3 regions of the Streptomyces sp. NPDC127190 genome follow, and region 3 is predicted to be linked to each of the others. Evidence: riboswitches for the same ligand, from Rfam matches in the RefSeq annotation. Region 3 holds a riboswitch; each other region holds the start of a gene.
What was found. Region 3 has a riboswitch for S-adenosylmethionine ahead of thrC (threonine synthase). Riboswitches for the same ligand answer to the same signal wherever they lie in the genome.

Region 1 (7,212 bases), on a different contig from region 3:
GCTTCTGCTGCTTCTCCTGGGCGCCGTTGTACTTCTCGGTGGCCTGCTCGGCCTGCTCGTAGAGCTTGTCGACCTTTGCCTTGACCTCGTCCTTGCTGAGCTTCTCGCTGGGCGCGGCGTTGGCGGCGTTCGCGCTGAGCGCGACGGCAGCGGCTGCGGCGGTGGTGAGCACGGTCACGCGGGTGCGGCTCGGCTGCTTGGGTCGACGGTGGGACGCCACTGAGGACGAACTCCTTCTTGTGAGTGATCACCCGTTCGGAGGTTCGAGCCCAGACCCTAGTGACCCAGCTGTGATCAGTTCAAATCCTCACAGCAGAAAATCGCATCACGCAAGCCATTCTTTGCCCATAACTCACACGGGGTGAGACGCGATTGACGCTACGTTGCGTGACGATGCGGCCAATTCGGGCATTGAGTATGCCCGTTGGGCGTTCAGGACAGTCGCTTCAGAAGCACCGCAGAGGCGACGGGTCGGGCACCCGCCCTGGCGACCCCGTCGGCCACCTCGCGGTCGGTGGAAGCGACGATGACCGGACGGCCCGGCGGCTCCGCGCGCACCAGCTGCCGGATCAGCTCGTCGGCGGTGATCCCCGGCTTCGAGAACAGCACGCGGACGCCGCGCGGCGGCGCGAGCAGCACCGGCGCGGCCAGTTCGGCGCCGTCGAAGACACAGGTCACCTCGGCGCCGGTCTGCGCGGCGAGCGCCGAGAGCTGGCCGAGCAGCCGGAGCCGCTGCTTCTCCAGCGGCATCTGCGGATAGCCGGTCTTGGTGACGTTGTAGCCGTCGACCACCAGATGCGCCTGCGGCAGCGCGAGCAGCTGGTCGAGGATGGCCGGGTCGTGCTCGGACAGGGCGCGGGCCGCGATGTCCTTGGGAGTCATCCGCCCCGGCTCCACCGCGTCCACCGTCTCCGCCGGGCGCACCGAGACCGGCGGCAGGGCGAGTTCGCGGCGCAGCCCCTGGGTCGCGTCCAGCAGGGTGTCCAGCAGCAGCCGTACCCGCATGTCCTCCACGCTGCGGCCCTCGCGGGCGGCCCGGCGGGTCGCCTCCAGCGCGGCCTCCGCCTCGCCGAGCCGGGCCTTGAGCCGCCGGGACTCGCTCTCGGCGGCCGACAGCTGCGTCTGGCCTTCGGCGCGTACGGCCTCCATCTCGGCCTGCGCCTTGCGCAGCGCGGCCTCGCCCCGCTTGACGTCGCTGAGCGCGGCCCGCAGCTTGCGCTGAAGCGATTCCGCTTCCTTCTTCGCCGACTCCAGCTCCGCGCGCAGCCGTTCGGTCTCGGTCCGGGTGTGCTCGCGGGCCTGGGCCAGCTCGGCGCGCAGCCGCTCCAGCTCCGCCCGGCTCTCCTCGTCGGCGCGCTCGGCGTCCGCGCGCTGGGCCTCCTCGCCGGCCGCGGTGACCAGCTTCACCCAGCCCGCGGGGCGCAGTACATAGGCCGCGGCCGCCACATCGAGCGGGTCCGCGGCCGGGGGCGGCGAGCCGGAGTCCAGGGCGCCGGCGAGTTCCGGATGCGCCTCTCTGAACTTCTCCCCGATGCGCTGCCGGAACAGCGGATCGGTCTCCAGCGCCGCCGCCATGGCGTTCCCGGCGAACTTCGCCCGGCGGTTGGGGGCGAACCGGGCATACTGCCGCAGCTGCGCGGGCAGTTCCGCCACGGTCAGCCCGCCGAAGCCGTCCGAGACGATCTGTACGACCCTGCGGCGCACGCCGTCGGGCAGCGGACGGTCAAGCACCTCAGCGGTGCCGTCTTCCGGCCCCCCGCCTGCGGTCTCCACCATCCGTCACACCCCTAAGCCGTCCGCTGTACCCGGGGCCGCTCCGCTCAGGAGTCGGCGCCCGGCCTGTCCACGAGTTCCACCTGGTCCACCGCGTTGCACCAACGGCAGCGCACCGACTCGATGGTCTCACTGACCACCTCGCGCTCCTCCACCTTCGGCTCACCCGCCAGGTCGAGGTGCACGTACTCGACCACCTTCGAGGAACGGGTCACGTCGAACCGGGTGAGGTTGCCGCACAGGGTGCAGCGCCAACGCGTCGTGGCGGTCGGCAGGGGAACCGTCATCGTGGCTGTTCGCTTCCTTCTCGGGTCGGTCCGCGCCCGGGGGGCGGACCCGTGTGGCCGTAACCCTACGGCCTGCCGGGGACTCGCCGCCCGTCCGTTCACGGCGGCGAGGCGGTCTATCCCCTTGCGTCCCCTTACGTCATGCTCTGTGTCCATGATCGGCAACTGGAGCACGGCGGGCCGGACCGTGAGGGCGGTCCGGAACACATCGGCACCGATGACCTACACCCTCATCGCCCTGTGCTGTGTGATCTTCGTGCTGGGCCCGGCCTCCGGGCTCACCGGGGCGTACGGCTCCGGGGAGTCCCTGCTCGCCGCGCAGCGCGTGTACTTCCACCGCTGGGGCGTGGTCCCGGCCGAGCTGTTCGAGGGCGTGCCGAGGGCGGCGCTCACCCCGCTCACCGCGCTGTTCGTGCACGGGAGCTGGGTGCATCTGCTCGGCAACATGCTCTTCCTCTTCGTCTTCGGCGCGATGACCGAGGAGCGGATGGGCCGGGTGGAGTACACGCTCTTCTACGTCGGCTGCGGCTACCTGGCCCTGCTCGGTTACGCGGCCGCCAACGCGGCCTCGGAGCAGTCGCTGGTGGGGGCCTCCGGAGCGATCTCGGCGGTCCTCGGCGCCTTCCTCTACCTGTTCCCGCGGGCACGCGTGACCAGTCTTCTGCCGTTCCTCCTCTTCCTGCCGGTACGGTTCCCGGCCTGGGTCGTGCTGCCGTTCTGGGCGGCGCTCCAGTGGCTCTCGGCGGGGCGGGCCGGACAGGGCCCGGGGGTGGCGTATCTGGCGCACCTGGTGGGCTTCGGGCTGGGCTTCGGCTACGCGTGGGTGCGCTACGGCCGTACGGATAGAGTGAAAGCCGCCCCTGCCCAGGCGCCCGAGGGAGAGAAGCAGCCGTGATCACCGCGATCGTCCTGATCAAGACCAGCGTGGACCGGATCCCCGAGATCGCGGAGCAGATCGCTTCGCTGGACTCGGTGAGCGAGGTGTTCTCCGTGACGGGGACGTACGACCTGATCGCGATGGTCAGGGTGCGGGAGCACGAGGACCTCGCCGAGGTGATCCCGGGCCGGATCAGCAAGATCCCCGGCGTGGAGGGCACGGACACGCATGTGGCGTTCCGTACCTACTCCCAGCACGACCTGGAGGCGGCGTTCGCGATCGGCCTCGACTCCTGACCGTCCGGACACCGCCTCATCGGGAGGTACGGCCCCTCACACCGCCGGCACGCAGCGGCCGTCCTCCGTGCGGTACGTCCACTTGGCACCGTCCCTGACCAGTTCCCGGACCGCGCTCACAAAACGGTCGACGTGCTCGTCGGGGGTGCCCGCGCCGAAGCTGACGCGCACGGCGTTGAGGGACTTCTCGCCCGGGGCCGCCTCCGGCGCACCGCACTCGCCCTGGGTCTGCGGGTCGCTGCCCAGCAGCGTGCGGACCAGGGGGTGGGCGCAGAACAGGCCGTCGCGGACGCCGATGCCGTACTCCGCGGAGAGGGCGGCGGCGAAGTGGGAGCTGTTCCAGCCGTCGACCACGAAGGAGATCACCCCGACGCGCGGGGCGTCGTCGCCGAACAGGGAGAGGACCCGCACCTCGGGGATCTCGGCGAGCCCCTCGCGCACCCGGCGGATCAGGTGCTGCTCACGGGCGACCAGGGTGTCCCAGCCGGCCTCGGTGAGCGCCTTGCAGGCCGACGCGATGGAGTAGGCGCCGATGACGTTCGGCGAGCCGGCCTCGTGCCGGGCCGCGCTCTCGTGCCACGCCACCTCCACCCCGCCGTCCGGGCGCCGGGTGACCGTGCGGCTGGCGCCGCCGCCCGCGAGGTACGGCTCGGCCGCGCGCAGCCAGTCCGCGCGGCCGGCCAGGACGCCGGAGCCGAACGGCGCGTACAGCTTGTGTCCGGAGAAGGCGATCCAGTCGACGTCGAGGTCGCGGACGTCCACCGGCTGGTGCGGGACGAGCTGGGCGGCGTCCACGACGATCCGGGCGCCGTGCGCGTGCGCGGCGGCGGCCAGCTCGCGCACCGGCCACAGCTCGCCGGTGACGTTGGAGGCACCGGTCACACAGACCAGGGCCGGGCCGTGGGGCTCGCGGGCGGCGAGCGCCCGCTCCAGGGTCTCGACCGCCTGCCGCGGGGTGCGCGGGGCGTCGAGGTAGGTGACCCGGGTGTCCTGCCAGGGCAGCAGGGAGGCGTGGTGCTCGGTCTCGAAGACGAAGACCTGGCAGCCGGCGGGCAGCGCGCGGGCCAGCAGGTTCAGCGAGTCGGTGGTGGAGCGGGTGAAGACCACCTGGTCGCCGGGGCGGCAGCCGAGGAAGTCGGAGACCGTGCGGCGGGCGTTCTCGAAGAGGTCGGTGGAGAGCTGGGAGAGATAGCCGGCGCCACGGTGGACGCTGCCGTAGTAGGGGGCGTAGGCGGCGACGTCGTCCCAGACGCGCTGCAGGGCGGGGGCGCTGGCCGCGTAGTCGAGGGCCGCGTAGGTGACCTCGCCGCCGGTGACTAGCGGAACGGTGACATCCCGCCCCAGAACCGGCAGAGGGGCACAAACGGACTGGTCGGCGGCAGCGGTGGAGACGGACATGGCGGAACTCCCGTGAGGCGTGTGGGATCACCGCGCGAGCAGAGGTCGCTCAAGCACGGAGAAAGGGGAAAAGGGTGCGCGGAGGCGGGGCTCGGCGGCCCTAACGCATTCGCTTGCTCACGGAAGACTCCTCGACGACCAGGACCCCTGGTCCACGCTTCGACTCAGCGTGCGAGGGGTCCGCGCTTGCCGTAGACCTCGCTGCCTACGACCTGGTCCTCACCCGGGGCACCCCGCCACGGACGGAGGGTTGCCGGACAGCCGGCCGGGGCCTTGTGGCTGTCGCTCATGACCTGGACAGGAACGTAACGGAGCTGATCGCCGCGCCGCAACTCCTGTCCGTATATCGGGACCTCGGCATGCCGGCGAGGCATGCCGAGGCCGTCGGTCGTGCCGTCAGCTCGACTCGGGCATGCCGGACTCCGGGTAGCCGCCGTAGCGCCGCTCGCGGTTGCGGAGGTCCTTCATCGCGGCGTCGAAGTCGGCCCGCGTGACGTCCGGGAACAGCAGCGGGGAGAAGTACAGCTCGGCGTACGGGGACATCAGCGGGAAGAAGGACGACATGCGGACGGCGCCGCCGGTGCGTATGACGAAGTCGACCTGTTCCGGGACGTACGCGTTGCTGGCCAGGATCTCCTCGGTCATGACCGGGATCTTCCCGTTGAGCTTGTTGAAGATCCCGATGACCTCGCGGGAGAGGGACATTCCGAGGATGTAGTGGACCGTGAAGTCCGAGTCGGTGTCCGACGCCTTCCGCATGGTTTCGAGCGATTCGAGGTAGCGGTCCGGCACCAGGTCCAGGGAGCCGGAGTACGCGAAGTTGCAGCTGCCGTGGACGCGCTGGGCCAGGTCGTCGAACGCGTCGAGGAACGTCGTCACCGCGGCCTCGGGGCGGTTGAAGTTCTTCACCGAGGACGTCGTGATGTAGAGGGTCTTGATGCCCTCCTCCCGGGTCCAGCCGATGAACTCTTCGAGCTTGTCCGCCATCGCCTTGTAGCCCTCGTCGAGGGAGACACCGTTTTCGATGGACCAGCGGCGCATGCCGTCGGGCAGAAGCATCAAGTTGGTCACCGTGTTCTCCTTTTGCTGAATGCGCTGGCGCGAACAAGTGCGGGTGTGCGTCGACGGCACGTCCGAGGGGATGCCGACGAGGGAGGAGAGGGTGTCGCCAGAGTGCGCAGGCCTGTTCCGCACCCGTGCTGGGTGCGGTTACCGGTTCGGTCTGCGGATGTGACGGCCGTCGAGAAGGCCGGAATGGGCAGAGCAAGGGCCGGTGAGAATGTTCCGGCGCTTGAAGAGCGGTCGATGCCGCCCGGTGGTGAAGACACGCGCATCACGCGCGGAGTGACATGAAAACGGTGCGGAGCCGAGTCGGCTCAGGTATGGACCGGACGTAATCGACGGTCCGGCGGCGTCGGATTCCTATTCCATGGCTGGGTACAGCTGTCCCTCATCCATGCCCCCGTCATCCCTTCGTTGTCCCCGTTCAGATGCGTGCTCCGGACAAAGCGGAGGCACACACATCACCACGAGGGAATGCACTTGACGCTAGCATATCCACAGACCCGGCCAGGTGATCAAGATCTGACGCCAATTTCCCGCAGTGCGGGGCGACTTGTGCGGCCGCCCCGCCGGGCGGACGTCAGGCGTTGGTGGCCGCGACCCACCGCTCGAGAAGCCGGGCCGCAGCCCCGGAGTCGATCGACTCGGCCGCGCGGTCCATCCCGTCCCGCAGCTGCTCCGCCAGGGACCCCGGGCCCGGCTCCAGGGCGACCAGCGCGGCCGCGGAGTTCAGCAGCACGGCGTCCCGCACGGGTCCCTTCTCGCCGTCCAGCAGCCGCCGCGCGACACCCGCGTTGTAGGTGGCGTCCGCCCCGCGCAGCGCCTCGACGGGCACCAGTTCCAGCCCCACGTCCCGCGGGTCGAAGGCCTCCTCGGTCACCTTGCCGTCGCGTACCACCCACACCCGCGAGGTGGCCGTGGTCGTCAGCTCGTCGAGCCCGTCGTCGCCGCGGAAGACCAGGGACGAGTGGCCGCGGGCGGCGAAGACGCCGGCCATGATCGGGGCCATCCGGGGGTCGGCGACACCGACGGCCTGCGCCTTGACCCGGGCCGGGTTGGCCAGCGGGCCGAGCGCGTTGAAGACGGTGCGGATCCCCAACTGGCCGCGCGCGGCGGCCACATGGCGCAGCGCCGGGTGGAACTTCACCGCGGCGCAGTACGTGATGCCGGCCTCCTCGGCGACCTCGGCCACCCGCTTCGGCGCCAGGTCCAGGTTGACGCCGAGCGCCTCCAGCACATCGGACGCGCCGGAGGCCGAGGAAGCGGCCCGGTTGCCGTGCTTGACGACCTTGGCGCCGGTACCGGCGATGACGATCGAGGACATCGTGGAGATGTTGACGGTCTTGGCGCCGTCCCCGCCCGTTCCGACGATGTCGACGGTGTTCCCGGAGACCTCGATGACGGTGGCGTGCCGGTACAGCGCGTCCACCAGCCCGGTGATCTCCTCCACCGTCTCACCCTTGGCCCGCAGCGCCACCACGAACCCGGCGATCTGCGCGTCCGTGGCCTCGCCGCGCAT
Region 2 (7,212 bases), on a different contig from region 3:
GCGGTCGCCGCGGTGATGCCGCGTATCAGGCTGCGTCGGGTGACATGGGTGCGCATGGCCGTTCCTTGTCGCTCAGGGGCGGTGATGAGGGTGGTGGCGTGGGGGGAGGTCGTGGGGGCGGCGGGTCACAGGACCTTGCTGAGGAAGTCCCTGGTCCGCTCGTGCCGTGGTGTGTCGAGGACCTCGGAGGGCGGCCCCTGCTCGACGATCTTGCCGCCGTCGATGAAGACGACCCGGTCGGCGATCTCGCGGGCGAAGCCGATCTCGTGGGTGACGATGACGAGGGTGGTGCCGCTGGAGGCCAGGTCCCGGATGACGGCGAGGACTTCGCCGACCAGTTCGGGGTCCAGGGCGGAGGTGGGCTCGTCGAAGAGGATGACGCCGGGGCGCAGCGCCAGGGCGCGGGCGATGGCGACGCGCTGCTGCTGGCCGCCGGAGAGCTGGCGCGGGTAGGCGCCGGTCTTGTCGGCGAGGCCGACCCGGCCGAGGAGGTCGCGGGCCAGTTCCTGGGCTTCGGCCCTGCCGAGCCGGCCGGTGGCGACGGGGGCCGCGGCCACGTTGTCCAGGACGGTCAGGTGCGGGAAGAGGTTGAAGTTCTGGAAGACGAACCCGATCCGTCCGCGCTGGGTGAGGATGGCCCGCTCGCTCAGCTCCTTGAGCCGGTCGCCCTGCCGCTTCACGCCGATCAGCTCGCCGTTGATGCTGACGTGGCCGATCTCGGGCTTCTCCAGGTGGTTGATGACCCGCAGCAGGGTGGACTTGCCGGAGCCGGAGGGGCCGAGGATCACGGTGACCTCCCCCGGACGGACCGTCAGGTCGACGCCGTCCAGGACGCGGTGGGTCCCGTACCACTTGTGCACGTCGTGGACCTCGACGGTGGCGGCTTCGACGTCCGCCAGGGTGTCGGCGGTCTTGGCGGTCATACGGCGGCCTCCCGGCGGATGCGGGCCCGCAGCTCGGTGAGACCGGTGCGGAGCTTCTGGAGGGGCGTGGGCGGCAGGCTGCGGGTGGCGCCGCGGGCGTAGTACCGCTCGACGTAGAACTGGATGACGGAGACGACGCTGGTCAGGATCAGGTACCAGGCGGTGACGACCAGCAGCAGCGGCACGATGTCGCCGGGGTAGGTGGAGCCCATGGTCTGCGCGGAGCCGAACAGGTCCAGCAGGGAGACGTAGAAGACCAGCGAGGTGCCCTTGATCAGGCCGATGAGCTGGTTGACGTAGTTGGGGATGATGGAGCGCAGCGCCTGCGGAAGGACGACTCTGCGGAACTGGTAGCCCTTGGGCAGGCCGAGGGCGGCGGCCGCCTCGTGCTGGCCCTGGTCGACGGAGAGGATGCCGCCGCGCACCACCTCGGCCGCGTAGGCGGCCTCGTTGAGGCTGAGGCCGACGACGGCGACGACCATGTCGGTGGCGAGCTTCGACTCGTCGAAGGAGAAGAAGGCCGGCCCGAAGGGGATGCCGACGCTCAACGTCTTGTACAGGGCGCTGAAGTTGTAGAGGAAGATCAGGACCACGATGAGCGGGATGGAGCGGAACGCCCAGACGTAGGTCCAGCTGACCGCGCGCAGCACCGGGCTCTTCGACAGCCGGGCCAGGGCGAGCAGGACACCGCCGACGAGGCCCAGCACGGCGCTGTAGGCGGTGACTTCGAGGGTGATGAGCAGGCCGTCGAGGATGGTCGGCCGCAGGAACCAGTAGCTCCAGCGGTCCCACTGGTAGAAGGGGTTGGTCACCAGCCCGTGTGCGAACTGGGCGACCAGGACCAGGACGACCGCGGTGGCGATCCAGCGTCCCGGCCGGCGCAACGGCAGCACGCGCTGGGCGGTGAGGGCCTTGGGCGGTTCGGTGGCGGTAGGCGCCTCGGGCAACGTGACGGTGGCGCCAGGGGGTTCGCTCATGGTGGGCTCCGGCTGGGTGGGAACACCCCGGCACCACGCCGGTGTGCGGGGACGCACGGGTCGGCGGGAGACCGGGAGTGGGAAGGGCGACGGCACACCGCGCGGGCGGTGTCGGTCAGGGAGTGCGGGGGCTGGGGGGAGGTGTCAGCCCCGACAGCGGGCACGGCCCGGTGCGGTACACAGTGCGCTGTTGACGCGGAGCAGATCGACGGCGCGGTCGGCGACGAGCAGACTCGTGTACGTCCGTACGCAGCCCGGGGAACGGCGTGCGGCCGTTCTGGGAGCTGCGTACATGGCGTCACCGTCACTGTTCCGGCCCTGTGGGCCTCGCGCTTACCGATGTGTCATCGGCCGGGTCGTCACCTGGGGCACCCCACCGCGGTGCGAGGGTTGCCGGTCAGCCAGCCAGGGCTTGTCGCTGACACTCGTGACCGTTCTGGGCCGTAGTTAAGACAATGGCCCGAACGTATGTCAACGCCCTTCCACCAGGTGGAACGGCTAACGGGCCGAGTGTGCCGCCCAGTCGAGGATCTGGACGGCCGATCCGGCGGCCTCCAGCCCGCGGCACCGGGCGTGGTGGCGGCGGTCGATCCCGTCGAGGTCGAGATGGGCACCGAAGGCCGGGTGGGCGGTCACACGGCGGGCGTAGGACCACAGCGCCGGGTGGCCGGCGATGCGCTGGACCGCGGCGGCGTCGAGATGGTGCCGGTGCACGGTGTCGAGCCGGACCAGGGCGACCCACAACTCGACGTCGGCCGCGGTGACTTCGTCGCGGATCAGGTAGGGGCGGCCGACCAGCCAGCGGTCCAGGGCGCCGAGTGTCTCCAGCAGTGTGGCCAGTGCCATGTCACGTTCCGCCGCGTCCGCTCCCACGGCTCCGGCCCGCTGCGCCGCCCCCTCGATTCCCTCCCTGCACATCTGCTCCACGGCCTCGATCTCCGACTCCGCGCCGCACGGGTAGAGCGAGGGGGCGCAGGTGTCGAAGCGGTGGGCGAGGTCGCGCATGATGTCCCGGTCGTGGGTGCTGACGATCCGCCCGGACCAGCCGTCACTGAGCACCGGCGCCGCGGCCGGACCGGAGTAGCGGTGCGCGCTCGCCTCGTACAGCGGACGCAGGGCCGAGTAGCCGCCCTCGGGACAGTCGGGGACGGCGGGCAGGAAGGTGACCGGACAGATGTCGTCCAGGCCGAGCAGGGTGTGGGTGACGGCGATGCGCAGGCCGTCGGGACACGCGGTCGACAGATGGAGCCGGTAGCGGCCTGGCACCGGGTAGTGGCCGCTGCGTGCGTCCCTGCCGATGCGGCCGAGGAAGGCGGGCGCGGGGCGGACGGAAACGTGGGCGGCCGGCGTGGTGACGGTCATGACTCTCCCCGAAAGCGGGCGCGGACGTCCGCGCGGCGGATGCGACATCGGGCCGGGCCCCGTGGCCGGATCCCCCTCCTTCGCCCGGAGGGCGGGCCCGGCACTCGGTGCCGGGCCCGCTGGGGCTACGGGGATGCGACGACGGAAACCTGAGCGGGGCTCACCTGGGCACGCCGAACGGCACGATGTGCCGTGGGGGGGCGTCGGCGTGGTAGCTGCGCAGGTCAGCCCATGCGGCCGAGCGCGCTGCACACGCGGAGCAGGTCGATGTGACGTCGGGAAGTCAGCAGAGGCGAACGGCTCACTCGGACGGTGACCGGAGCAAGGCGCCTCATGTTTCCCTACCTGTTCGCTAGGATTCCTTACCGAGTGTCGATGCACCGGCCACGGACGTCAAGGGGTCCGTCCCGCATGGCGGACATCCCGATGGACGGCGGCACGCCCGCCGTGGCCGCCCGGTCGGGTGCGGTCGCTCCGGGAGGGGGTCAGGCGTGGGCACTCGCCGGTGCGCTCATGAGGTGACCTTGAGCTTGGAGCTGTCGTAACCGGCGGGGAGAAGGTTGTCGGTGATCAACTCGACGTCGACCTTCTTGGTGATCTGGCCCGCGTCCAGGAAGGCGTCGGCGAGATGCTGCTCCAGTGCGATGTCCGGCTGCTCCACCGGGGTGACCCGGTTCGAGTAGGCGGCCAGGGAGGCCTTGGCGTCGGCGAGCGGGATGCCCTGCTCCTTCGCCAGCGCCTGCGCGTACTTCTCCGGGTTCTTGACGCCCCAGGCGAACTCCCGCGACAGCCTCTTCAGGACGTCCGTGAGGGCCGCACGCTTGGCCTCGTCCTTCAGCGAGGAGTCACTGGCGACGTAGTAGCTGCTCGTCTGGTCGATCGGCGGGAGCCCCTTCACCAGGATCCGGGCACCGTTCTTGACCGCGATCGCGGACTGCGGGTTCCAGATCGACCAGGCGTCCACCTTGCCGGTGTTGAACGCGGTCGCGCCGGCCGCCGGGTCGAGGAAGACCAGCTTCACGTCCTTGGGGGTGAGACCGACGCTCTTCAGGGCGTTGAGGGCCAGACCGTGGGCCGAACTGCCTTGCGGGACGGCGATCTTCTTGCCCTTGAGGTCCGCGGCCGTCCTCAGCTCGGAGCCCTTGGGCACGATGATGTTCTCCACCGCCTGGTCGGGCGTGAGCGAGCGGTTCACGGCGACGATCTTGAAGCCGTACTCCTTCGCGGCACCGGTGATCGGCGGTACGTCGCCGACGCTGCCGAGGTCGATGTCGCCGGAGGCGGCGGCCTGGATGAGCGGCGGGCCGTAGGTGAAGCGGGCGAACTTCACCTTGTAGGGGGCGTTGTCGAACACGCCGGTGACCTTGGCCAGTTCCTGGCTGCCGTCACCGCCGTTGTCGCCGATGGTGAAGGTGTACTTGCTCCACTCGGGGTGCTTGGCATCGCGTGCGTCGGCGGCGTTGCTCAGCGGCGCGGGCGTGTCCGACGACGGCGATCCGCACGCGACGAGGGTGCCCGCCAGGGTGAGCGAGCCGAGGATGGCGATGAGTCCGGTGGTTCTTCTGCGCATGGTCGTCGTTCTTTCTGTGCCGGGTGAGGGTGTTCGCTGAGGTCAGTGGCGGCCGGCGAGGCCGAGGTCTTCCAGGAGCCGGGCGCGGAGCTCCTCGCGGGCGACGCTCGCTTCGCGGTCGGCGGCGGGGAGCCGGACCTCGTGCGAGGTGCCGATGCGGCCGTTGCTCATGACGACGATGCGGTCCGCCAGGGCGATGGCCTCGTCGACGTCGTGGGTGACGAGCAGCATGGCGGCCTGGTGCCTGGTGCGCAGCGCGCGGACGAGGTCGTGCATGCGCAGCCTGGTGATGGCGTCGAGCGCCGCGAACGGTTCGTCGAGCAGGACGAGTTCGGGCTCCGAGACCAATGCCCGGGCGAGGGAGACCCGCCCGGCCTCGCCGCCGGAGAGTTCCTTCGGCCACGCCTTCTCGCGGCCCGCGAGTCCGACCTCGGCGAGCACGTCGCGGGCCCGCTGTTCGGCGTCGGGCCCGTGCAGGCCGAGCGTGACGTTGCGCAGCACCCGCTGCCACGGCAGCAGCCGGTCGGCCTGGAAGACGATCGCGCGCCGGGCCGGGACCTCCACCCGCCCGCCGTCGGGCCGGTCGAGTCCGGCGAGCAGACGCAGCAGGGTGCTCTTGCCGCAGCCCGAGGGGCCGAGCAGGATCACCAACTCCCCGTCGGCGATGGTGAGATCGAGGCCGTCGAGCACCGTCCGGTCGCCGAAGCGGCGGACCACCTGCTCGACGACGACTCCGGTCCGCCGGCGGAACTCCGTTGCGGTCGTGCTGCTCATGACGCCTCATAACCGGGGCGCCACCGCAGCAGCACCCGCTCCAGAGCCCGTACGAACTGGTCGGCGAGCAGTCCGAGGAGCGAGTAGATCACCAGCCCCACGAAGACCTGGTTGGTCTGCAAATACGTCTGTCCCTGGGTGATGAGGAAGCCGAGTCCCTGGTCGGCGTTGACCGTCTCCGCCGCGACGAGGCCCAGGACGCTGTACGCGAGGGAGAACCGCAGGCCGACCAGGAACCCCGGCAGGGCGCCGGGCACCAGCACCCGCGTCACCAGGCGCCAGGTGCCCGCTCCCGTCGTGCGTGCCATCTCGATGAGCCGCTGGTCGACGCCCCGGATGGCGGCGAACAGGTTGAGGTACATCGGCACGCCGGCGCCGAAGGAGATCAGCAGCACCTTGGTGAGTTCGTCGATGCCGAACCACACGATCATCAGCGGCAGCACGGCGAGGAGGGGGATCGTGTTGAGCACCTGCACGAGCCCGTTGAACAGGTACTCGCCGCTGCGCAGCAGGCCGCCGAGCACGCCGGTGACGATGCCCGCCGTCAGGCCGATGGCGAGACCGATACCGGCCCGCTGGAGCGAGATGACCAGGTCGGGTCCGAGAACGCCCTGCTGCCACAGGTCGACGGCCGACCGCACGACCGAGGTCGGCGCAGGAGCGTACGTCTTCGACACCACCCCGGCCCGGGCGAGTACCTCCCAGGCGACGAGGACCGCGACCGGGGTCGTGTAGATGCCCAGAGGCCAGCGCAGGCGCTCGCGCAGTCTGCTGAACGGCGTCCGGCGGCGGGCGCCGCGCGGCAGGAACACCTCCCGTGACCGCGCGCTCGTCGCCCCGGCGGCCGGGCGCTCGGTGGCGGCCGGCGCCTTCAGGCCCAGCTCGGTCATGCCGCCACCGCCAGCACACCGCTGTAGTGCGAGGAGTCGCCGACGAGCTGCTCGCTGCGGCGGCCGTCGACACCGGTCGGCACCTCACCGGCGACCGTCACCCGGTTGAGGCGGCGCGGATGGTCGTCGTAGTTGTCGACCCCGTAGTGCTGGGTGATGCGGTTGTCGAAGATCAGCAGCTGGTTCGGGGACCACCTCCAGCGCAGGATGTTCTCCGGCCGCGTCACGTACGACTGAAGGACGCGCAGCAGATCGGCCGACTCGCCGCTCGACAGGCCGACGATCCGCTTGGCGAACCCGCCGATGAACAGGCCGCGTTCGCCCGTCAGGGGATGCACCCGTACGACCGGGTGCTCCGCCTCGTACGGCGTCGAGACGAAGACGCGGTCGTACTCCTGTTGTTCGGCGGTCGCGGACGGGGGGCGCGCGTAGTCGTACTGGTTGGTGTGCACGACGCGCAGCGAGTCCGCCAGGGTGCGCAGCGCCTCGGGCAGATCGCGGTAGGCCGCGGCGGCGTTGGCGATGAGCGTCTCGCCGCCGTACGGCGGGACCACCACGGACCGCAGTGTGGTGAGCTGCGGCGGGTTGACGACGAAGGTGACGTCCGTGTGCCATTCGTTGGCCTTGGAGGTCGCGCTGTCGACGGCGAGCACGTTGGTCGTGCCGTCCGCGGCGGGCACGTTGGGATGAGCGGTCGTCAGCTCGCCGAACCAGCC
Region 3 (7,212 bases):
ATCTGCTCCTTGGTCTCGACGTCCTTCGCCTGCTCCAGGAGGGCGGCGGAGACGGCCTCGACGGCCTTCTCGATACCGCGCTTCAGAGCCATCGGGTTGGCGCCGGCCGCGACGTTGCGCAGGCCTTCCTTGACCAGGGCCTGGGCGAGAACGGTCGCGGTGGTCGTACCGTCACCGGCGACGTCGTCCGTCTTCTTGGCGACTTCCTTGACCAGCTCGGCGCCGATCTTCTCGTACGGGTCCTCGAGCTCGATCTCCTTGGCGATGGAGACACCATCGTTGGTGATCGTGGGGGCGCCCCACTTCTTCTCGAGGACGACGTTGCGACCCTTGGGGCCGAGCGTCACCTTGACGGCGTCCGCGAGCTGGTTCATGCCGCGCTCGAGGCCGCGCCGCGCCTCCTCGTCGAACGCGATGATCTTGGCCATGTGAAGTGGTCCCTCCAGGACTGGGGGTGATTCCTTCGGACCGCGCCCGCGCCCGCGACGGACGGCCAGCCGACCAGTGGTTCCTTGCCCCACCCGGTCCGCGGCCTCACCGACCCGGTCCTTCTTTGTCACTCTCACCTTCAGAGTGCTAACGCCAATGATTAGCACTCGGCATGGTCGAGTGCAAGCGCCTCCCACGGTCCGGCGGGGAGTCTCCGCCCCGGGCGAACGGGCGCATGCGGCCGCCGGGGCACGCGCGCAAGCGCAGACGCAGACGCAGGCACAAGCACAGGCACAGGCACAGGCACGCCGAAGGGCCCGCACCCCGGGAGGTGCGGGCCCTTCGGCGAAGAACGCTTGCTTTACGTTCAGGCGGTGACGCGAACCATGTCGGCCTGCGGACCCTTCTGGCCCTGCGAGATCTCGAACTCGACCCGCTGGCCCTCTTCCAGGGTGCGGTAGCCGTCCATCTGAATCGCGCTGTAGTGGACGAAGACGTCCGCACCACCGTCGACCGCGATGAAGCCGTACCCCTTCTCCGCGTTGAACCACTTGACGGTGCCCTGAGCCATGCCTAACTCCCCTATTACTGGCCCTTGCACAGATCCACACTTCGCGGACCCGGGTCAGACCTCACCCCCCAAATCGGTCGGGGGCGTGCGCCGGAACGCGTCGACCGCGGCTGAATGTATCTGTCCAACTGCCGTCTGCAACAGGTCAATCGGACGAGAAATCTGGACGCACCCGATCCGGAATGTGCCAAGAATCAGGGAGAATTCAGGGCAAGTCGGGCTCCACAAAGGGAACGAAAGCCGCATAAAACACGCACACTTTGGCTACTTCTTGTCGTGCGGGCGGCACCATTCCAGGGCCCGCGACCCGTAGGCCCGCAACCCGGTTCCCCAACTCTATCGCGCTCAATCACACTGAATGGCCCCCTCCGCTTCTATCGCGGAAGGGGCCATTCGATAAACGCTCGGTAATCCCGGCTACCGTCGGTTACCGGGTTAATGCTCAGCCGCCGGCGACCGCCGGGATGATGGAGATGCCCGCGCCGTCCGGGGTGGCCGTCTCCAGCCCCTGCTCGAAGCGGACGTCGTCGTCGTTGACGTACACGTTCACGAACCGGCGCAGCTTGCCCTGGTCGTCCAGGACGCGGGCGGCGATGCCCGTGTGGTTCTTCTCCAGGTCCGCGATGACCTCGGCGAGGGTCGCCCCCTCGGCGGGCACCTCGGCCTGACCGCCGGTGTAGGTGCGCAGGATGGTGGGGATGCGAACGGTCACGCTCATGCGAGGCCAGCCTCTCGGAAGGAGTCCAGGGTGGGGCGGATGGTCGCGGTCAGGCCGGTGCCGGCCACCGCGTCCAGGGTCTTCAGGCCGTCGCCGGTGTTCAGCACGACCGTGGTCTTCGCCGGGTCCAGCAGGCCCTGCTTGAGCAGCTTGCGGGTGACGCCGACGGTCACCCCGCCCGCCGTCTCCGCGAAGATGCCCTCCGTGCGGGCCAGCAGCTTGATGGCGTCCACGACCTCCTCGTCCGTGACGTCCTCCACCGCACCGCCGGTGCGCCGGGCGATGTCCAGGACGTACGGCCCGTCGGCCGGGTTGCCGATGGCGAGGGACTTGGCGATCGTGTTCGGCTTCTGCGGCCGTACGACGTCGTGCCCGGCCTTGAAGGCGGTCGACACCGGGGAGCAGCCCTCCGCCTGGGCGCCGAAGATCTTGTACGGCCGGTCCTCGACCAGGCCGAGCTTGATCAGCTCCTGGAGCCCCTTGTCGATCTTGGTGAGCTGGGAGCCGGAGGCGATCGGTACCACGATCTGGTCGGGCAGCCGCCAGCCGAGCTGCTCGCAGATCTCGTACGCGAGCGTCTTGGAGCCCTCGGCGTAGTACGGGCGCAGGTTGACGTTGACGAAGCCCCAGCCCTCGCCGGCCGGGTCGCCGATCAGCTCGGAGCAGAAGCGGTTCACATCGTCGTAGTTGCCCTCGATGCCGACCAGCTCGCCGCCGTAGACCGCGGCCATGACGACCTTGCCCTGCTCCAGGTCGTGCGGGATGAACACGCACGAGCGGAAGCCGGCCCGGGCGGCGGCGGCGCCGACGGCACCGGCCAGGTTGCCGGTCGAGGAGCAGGACAGGGTGGTGAAGCCGAAGGCGCGCGCCGCCTCCAGGGCCTGGGCGACGACCCGGTCCTTGAAGGAGTGCGTCGGGTTGCCGGAGTCGTCCTTCACGTACAGACCGCCGGTCACGCCCAGCTCACCGGCGAGGTTGTCCGCCTTGACGAGCTTGGTCCAGCCGGGGTTGAGGTTCGGCTTGTCGGCCACGTCGGCGGGGACGGGCAGCAGCGGCGCGTACCGCCAGATGTTCGCGGGGCCCGACTCGATCGTCCGGCGCAGTTCCTCGGGGTCGTGGCCGGAGAAGTCGTAGGCGATCTCCAGCGGGCCGAAACACTCCTCGCAGGCGAAGACCGGGCCGAGCGGAACGCGGTGACCGCACTCGCGACAGCTCAGGGCCGAGGCCGGACCGAGGTCGACGGCGGAGTCAAGGGGGGTTTCAACTGTCTGCGCAGCCATGTGAGGCGAGGCCCTTTCTCCTCATCTTCCTCACGGCGCATCTCGCCGTGAGACGGATTTGGCACCTTCCCTAGCCGGGAGCCTCGATATGGAGAACGAGACCGACTGGAGGGTTGCCGGGGCTTCATCGGGCCGTTTCCCTCTGCCCCTCTGGATGAGCTGTATGCGATTGTCAACGCCGCTTGACACCCCGACATGCGATGGTCATCGGCGTTGTTCAAGACTGTAACCGAAGGCCAGGACAGTTGAGATAGACGTCCGAACCGCGAGATGGATCACACGGCGCACCTCGTGTGATCACGAACAGTGAGGAGCCGCAGACCGTGCTGGAAGAAGTCGAGCGCTGGCTGGCCACCCGCTCCTGGTCCGTGGCCGATCGCCCGCTCCACCGGATACTGGCCGCCAAACAGCGCACCGGCCAGACGATCAGCGTCGTCCTGCCCGCGCTCAACGAGGAGGCGACGGTCGGGGAGATCGTCGCCGTGATCCGGCACGACCTCGTCGAACAGGTCCCGCTCGTCGACGAGATCGTCGTCGTGGACTCCGGCTCCACCGACGGCACCTCCAGGGTCGCGGCGGCCGCCGGCGCCCGGGTCGTGCACCGCGACGCGATCCTGCCCCGCATCCCGGCCGTCCCCGGCAAGGGCGAGGTGCTGTGGCGCTCCCTCCTGGTCACCCACGGGGACCTCGTCTGCTTCATCGACGCGGACCTGCGGGACTTCTCCTCCGACTTCGTCACCGGGCTGGTCGGCCCGCTGCTCACCGAGCCGGACGTGGACCTCGTCAAGGGCATGTACGACCGTCCGCTCGCCGGTGCCACCGGGCAGGGCGGCCGGGTCACCGAACTGATGGCCCGCCCGCTGCTCAACATGCACTGGCCGCAGCTGGCCGGGTTCGTGCAGCCGCTGGGCGGCGAGTACGCCGCCCGCCGCTCACTGCTGGAGCAGCTGCCCTTCCCCGTCGGGTACGGCGTGGAGCTGGGCATGCTGGTGGACTCGCTGCACCTGGTGGGGCTGGACGCACTGGCCCAGGTGGACCTGGGGGTGCGCAAGCACCGGCACCAGGACGGACAGGCGCTCGGCCGGATGGCGGCGGCCATCTACCGCACCGCCCAGCTCCGCCTCGCCCGCGGCCATCTGGTCCGCCCCTCGCTCACCCAGTTCGAGCGGGGCGCGGACGGCTTCGAACCGCGCACCTACTCGGTGGACACCGAGGAGCGGCCGCCGATGGTGGAGATCGCGGAGTACGCCGAGCGCAAGGTGGCGTGAACGGCCGGGGCCGTCGTATACGGCGGCCGTACCGGGCGGGCCGTACGTTTGAGCGTTTCCGGGCCGGGCTAGGTTGAGGCGTATGTCTTCCACGCACGGTGCTGAGGTGCTGGTCGCGTCCAATCGCGGCCCCGTTTCCTATCAGGTGCGCGAGGACGGCTCGCTGGACGCCAGACGTGGCGGCGGCGGGCTGGTCTCCGGGCTGTCGGCGATCGGGCCGAGCGCGCAGGCGGTGTGGGTGTGCGCCGCGCTGAGCGACGCGGACCGCGAGGCGGTACGGCGGTCCCACGACGGGCGGCGGCTGTCGGTGGACGCGACCGGCGGGCAGCTGGTCCGCATGCTCGACATCGATCCGGCCGTGTTCGCCGACGCGTACAACGGCATCGCCAACTCGGTGCTCTGGTTCGTCCACCACATGCTGTACCAGACCCCGCTGGAGCCCGTCTTCGACGCGGAGTTCCGGCGGCAGTGGGCGTCGTACGAGGCCTACAACCGGGCGTTCGCCGAGGCGCTGGCCGAGGAGGCGGCCGAGGGCGCGGCGGTGCTGGTGCAGGACTACCACCTGTGCCTGGTGCCGGGCATGCTCCGCGCGCTCCGCCCCGACCTGCGCATCGGTCACTTCTCGCACACGCCGTGGGCGCCGCCGGAGTACTTCGCGCTGCTTCCGGACGACATCCGCGCGCAGCTGCTCGGCGGCATGCTCGGCGCGGACCGGGTGGCGTTCCTGACCCACCGCTGGGCGGACGCGTTCGCCGCCTGCGCGCGGGCGGTGCTGCCGGGCGGGGTGCCGGCCGGCACGGAGATCGGGGTGCACGGGCTCGGCGCGGACGCGGACTTCCTGCGCAAGCGGGCGCACGAACCGGACGTCGAGGAACGGATGGCGGCGCTCCGGGAGGAGATCGGCGCCGGCCGCCGCACCATCGTGCGGGTCGACCGCACCGAGCTGTCCAAGAACATCGCGCGCGGGCTGCTGGCGTACGGGCAGCTGCTGGAGGACCACCCCGAGTGGCGCGAGCGCGTCGTCCACGTCGCCTTCGCGTATCCGTCCCGGCAGGACCTCGCGGTCTACCGGGACTACACGGCCGAGGTACGGCGGGTCGCGGACGACCTCAACTCCCGTTACGGCACGCCGGGCTGGACCCCGGTCGTGCTGCACGTCAAGGACGACTTCGCGCGCTCCCTGGCCGCGTACCGGCTCGCCGACGTGGCCCTGGTCAACCCCATCCGGGACGGCATGAACCTGGTCGCCAAGGAGATCCCGGTGGTCTCCGACGCGGGGTGCGCGCTGGTGCTGTCCCGGGAGGCGGGGGCGTACGAGGAGCTGGGCACCGACGCGCTGGTGGTCAACCCGTACGACGTGCTCGGCACGGCGCGGGCGCTGCGCGAGGCGCTGATCCTGCCGGACGGGGTGCGGGCCGAGCGCAGCGAGCGGCTGGCCGCCGCGGCGACGGCCCTGCCGCCCACGCGCTGGTTCCTGGACCAGCTGGACGCGCTGGACGCCGTGAAGCGCTGACGCGTCAGGGCATGCGCGCGGCCAGCGTGCGCAACAGATGTACGACGCCTTCGGGGCCGTCGACCACCAGGTCGGCGCGCTCGGCCAGCTCGGTCACCTCCGTGCTGCCGCTGCACACCAGCAGGCCGGGTACGCCGTCCGAGCGGAGTTTCTCCACCGCCGCGAAGGCGGGGAGGTCGCCGAGGTCGTCGCCCGCGTAGAGGACGGACTCGGCGCCGGTGGCGCGCAGGTGATCGGCGAGGGCGACGCCCTTGTCCATGCCGGGCGGCCGCAGCTCCAGGACCAGCCGGCCGGGCTCGACGATCAGGCCGTGCCGGGTGGCGAGGTCGGTGAGCGGCCCGCGCAGCGCCTCGAACGCGGCCTGGGGGTCCGCGGCGCGGCGGGTGTGCACCGCGACCGCCCGGCCCTTCTCCTCGATCCAGGTGCCGTGCCAGGCGCCCACCGCTTCCAGGACGCCCGGCAGCTCGGCGCGGACCGCGGCCACGCCGGGGTGCGGGGCGGGGGCGGTGACCTGGCCGGTGGCCGCGTCCCAGCGTTCGGCGCCGTAGTGGCCGAGGACGGTGAGGTGGTCCAGGGCGGGGACGCCCGCGAAGCCGCCGTAGCGGACCGCGACCCCGGCCGGGCGGCCGGTGATCACGGCGATCGAGGCGACCTTGGGGGCGAGGGCGGTGAGGGCGGGTACGGCGTCGGGGTGGGCGCGGGCCTGCTCGGGGTCGGCGACGATGGGGGCCAGTGTGCCGTCGAAGTCGAGGCCGACGACTGCGGTGGCCGGCTTGGCGAGCAGCGCGGCGAGGGCGGCCTGGCCGGCCGGGGTGTCCGGGATCGGCATGGGGTCCATACCCCGACCCTATCCACGGACGCCCGGTGTCACTCCTGGAGCCGTCGCCCGAGTGCCCCCTGGGGCTCCGCCCCGGACCCCGCCTCGCCCACCCACCACCCGTCTCGGTCGGCCACAAAGGCGAGGACGAGGGAGGAAGGCCGGGTGGGGGGCGGGGAGGAGCGTGAGCCGGTTCGGGCGGCCCGAGGGGCGAGGCCCGGGGTCAGCGGGTGGTGCGGTGGGAGTCTCGGAGTCTGCGGAGTCTGTTCACCGTGACCGGGTCGTGGGCGAGGGCGCGCTCGTCGTCCAGGAGGGCGTTGAGGAGCTGGTAGTAGCGGACCGGGGAGAGGCCCAGCTCTTCCCGGATCGCGCGCTCCTTCGCGCCGGGGCCGGGAAAGCCCCGGCGCTCCAGCGCGAGGATGGCCTGTTCGCGGTCGCCGAGTTCCATGGGGCCACCGTAGCGCCGGGTACCGACAGTCAGTTCGCGTTGCTGCTGTCGGCCGCCGTGGCCGCCGCCTGGAGGCGGGTGAGGACGCCGGAGGGGTCGCCGCCGGGGGCGACGGCCTGGCCGATGGTCTTCTTCACGGCGGCGCTGACCGCCGCCCAGGAGGTCTTG

Region 1: linked by a shared signal. The riboswitch ahead of ACFVIU_RS20225 (aminotransferase class V-fold PLP-dependent enzyme) and the one ahead of thrC (threonine synthase) in region 3 are both predicted to bind S-adenosylmethionine.
Region 2: linked by a shared signal. The riboswitch ahead of ACFVIU_RS32395 (amino acid ABC transporter permease) and the one ahead of thrC (threonine synthase) in region 3 are both predicted to bind S-adenosylmethionine.

Annotation. Positions count from the first base shown of each region.
Region 1 covers NZ_JBHXVE010000012.1:151,871-159,082, forward strand. The annotation lists gene ACFVIU_RS20200 (NlpC/P60 family protein) at 1-220, opposite strand, end outside; gene ACFVIU_RS20205 (NYN domain-containing protein) at 433-1,776, opposite strand; gene ACFVIU_RS20210 (hypothetical protein) at 1,821-2,060, opposite strand; gene ACFVIU_RS20215 (rhomboid family intramembrane serine protease) at 2,215-2,955, shown strand; gene ACFVIU_RS20220 (Lrp/AsnC family transcriptional regulator) at 2,952-3,233, shown strand; gene ACFVIU_RS20225 (aminotransferase class V-fold PLP-dependent enzyme) at 3,270-4,631, opposite strand; SAM riboswitch class IV at 4,809-4,925, opposite strand; gene ACFVIU_RS20230 (undecaprenyl diphosphate synthase family protein) at 5,028-5,702, opposite strand; gene trpD (anthranilate phosphoribosyltransferase) at 6,274-7,212, opposite strand, start outside.
Region 2 covers NZ_JBHXVE010000029.1:26,800-34,011, forward strand. The annotation lists gene ACFVIU_RS32385 (ABC transporter substrate-binding protein) at 1-56, opposite strand, end outside; gene ACFVIU_RS32390 (amino acid ABC transporter ATP-binding protein) at 126-923, opposite strand; gene ACFVIU_RS32395 (amino acid ABC transporter permease) at 920-1,900, opposite strand; SAM riboswitch class IV at 2,225-2,333, opposite strand; gene ACFVIU_RS32400 (glutathione S-transferase C-terminal domain-containing protein) at 2,399-3,262, opposite strand; gene ACFVIU_RS32405 (putative leader peptide) at 3,487-3,597, opposite strand; gene ACFVIU_RS32410 (aliphatic sulfonate ABC transporter substrate-binding protein) at 3,774-4,832, opposite strand; gene ACFVIU_RS32415 (ABC transporter ATP-binding protein) at 4,875-5,606, opposite strand; gene ACFVIU_RS32420 (ABC transporter permease) at 5,603-6,496, opposite strand; gene ACFVIU_RS32425 (TauD/TfdA dioxygenase family protein) at 6,493-7,212, opposite strand, start outside.
Region 3 covers NZ_JBHXVE010000019.1:150,246-157,457, reverse strand. The annotation lists gene groL (chaperonin GroEL) at 1-428, opposite strand, end outside; gene ACFVIU_RS27150 (cold-shock protein) at 797-1,000, opposite strand; gene ACFVIU_RS27145 (MoaD/ThiS family protein) at 1,443-1,718, opposite strand; gene thrC (threonine synthase) at 1,715-2,998, opposite strand; SAM riboswitch class I at 3,017-3,159, opposite strand; gene ACFVIU_RS27135 (glucosyl-3-phosphoglycerate synthase) at 3,322-4,266, shown strand; gene ACFVIU_RS27130 (trehalose-6-phosphate synthase) at 4,349-5,779, shown strand; gene otsB (trehalose-phosphatase) at 5,784-6,617, opposite strand; gene ACFVIU_RS27120 (DUF3263 domain-containing protein) at 6,820-7,044, opposite strand; gene ACFVIU_RS27115 (extracellular solute-binding protein) at 7,074-7,212, opposite strand, start outside.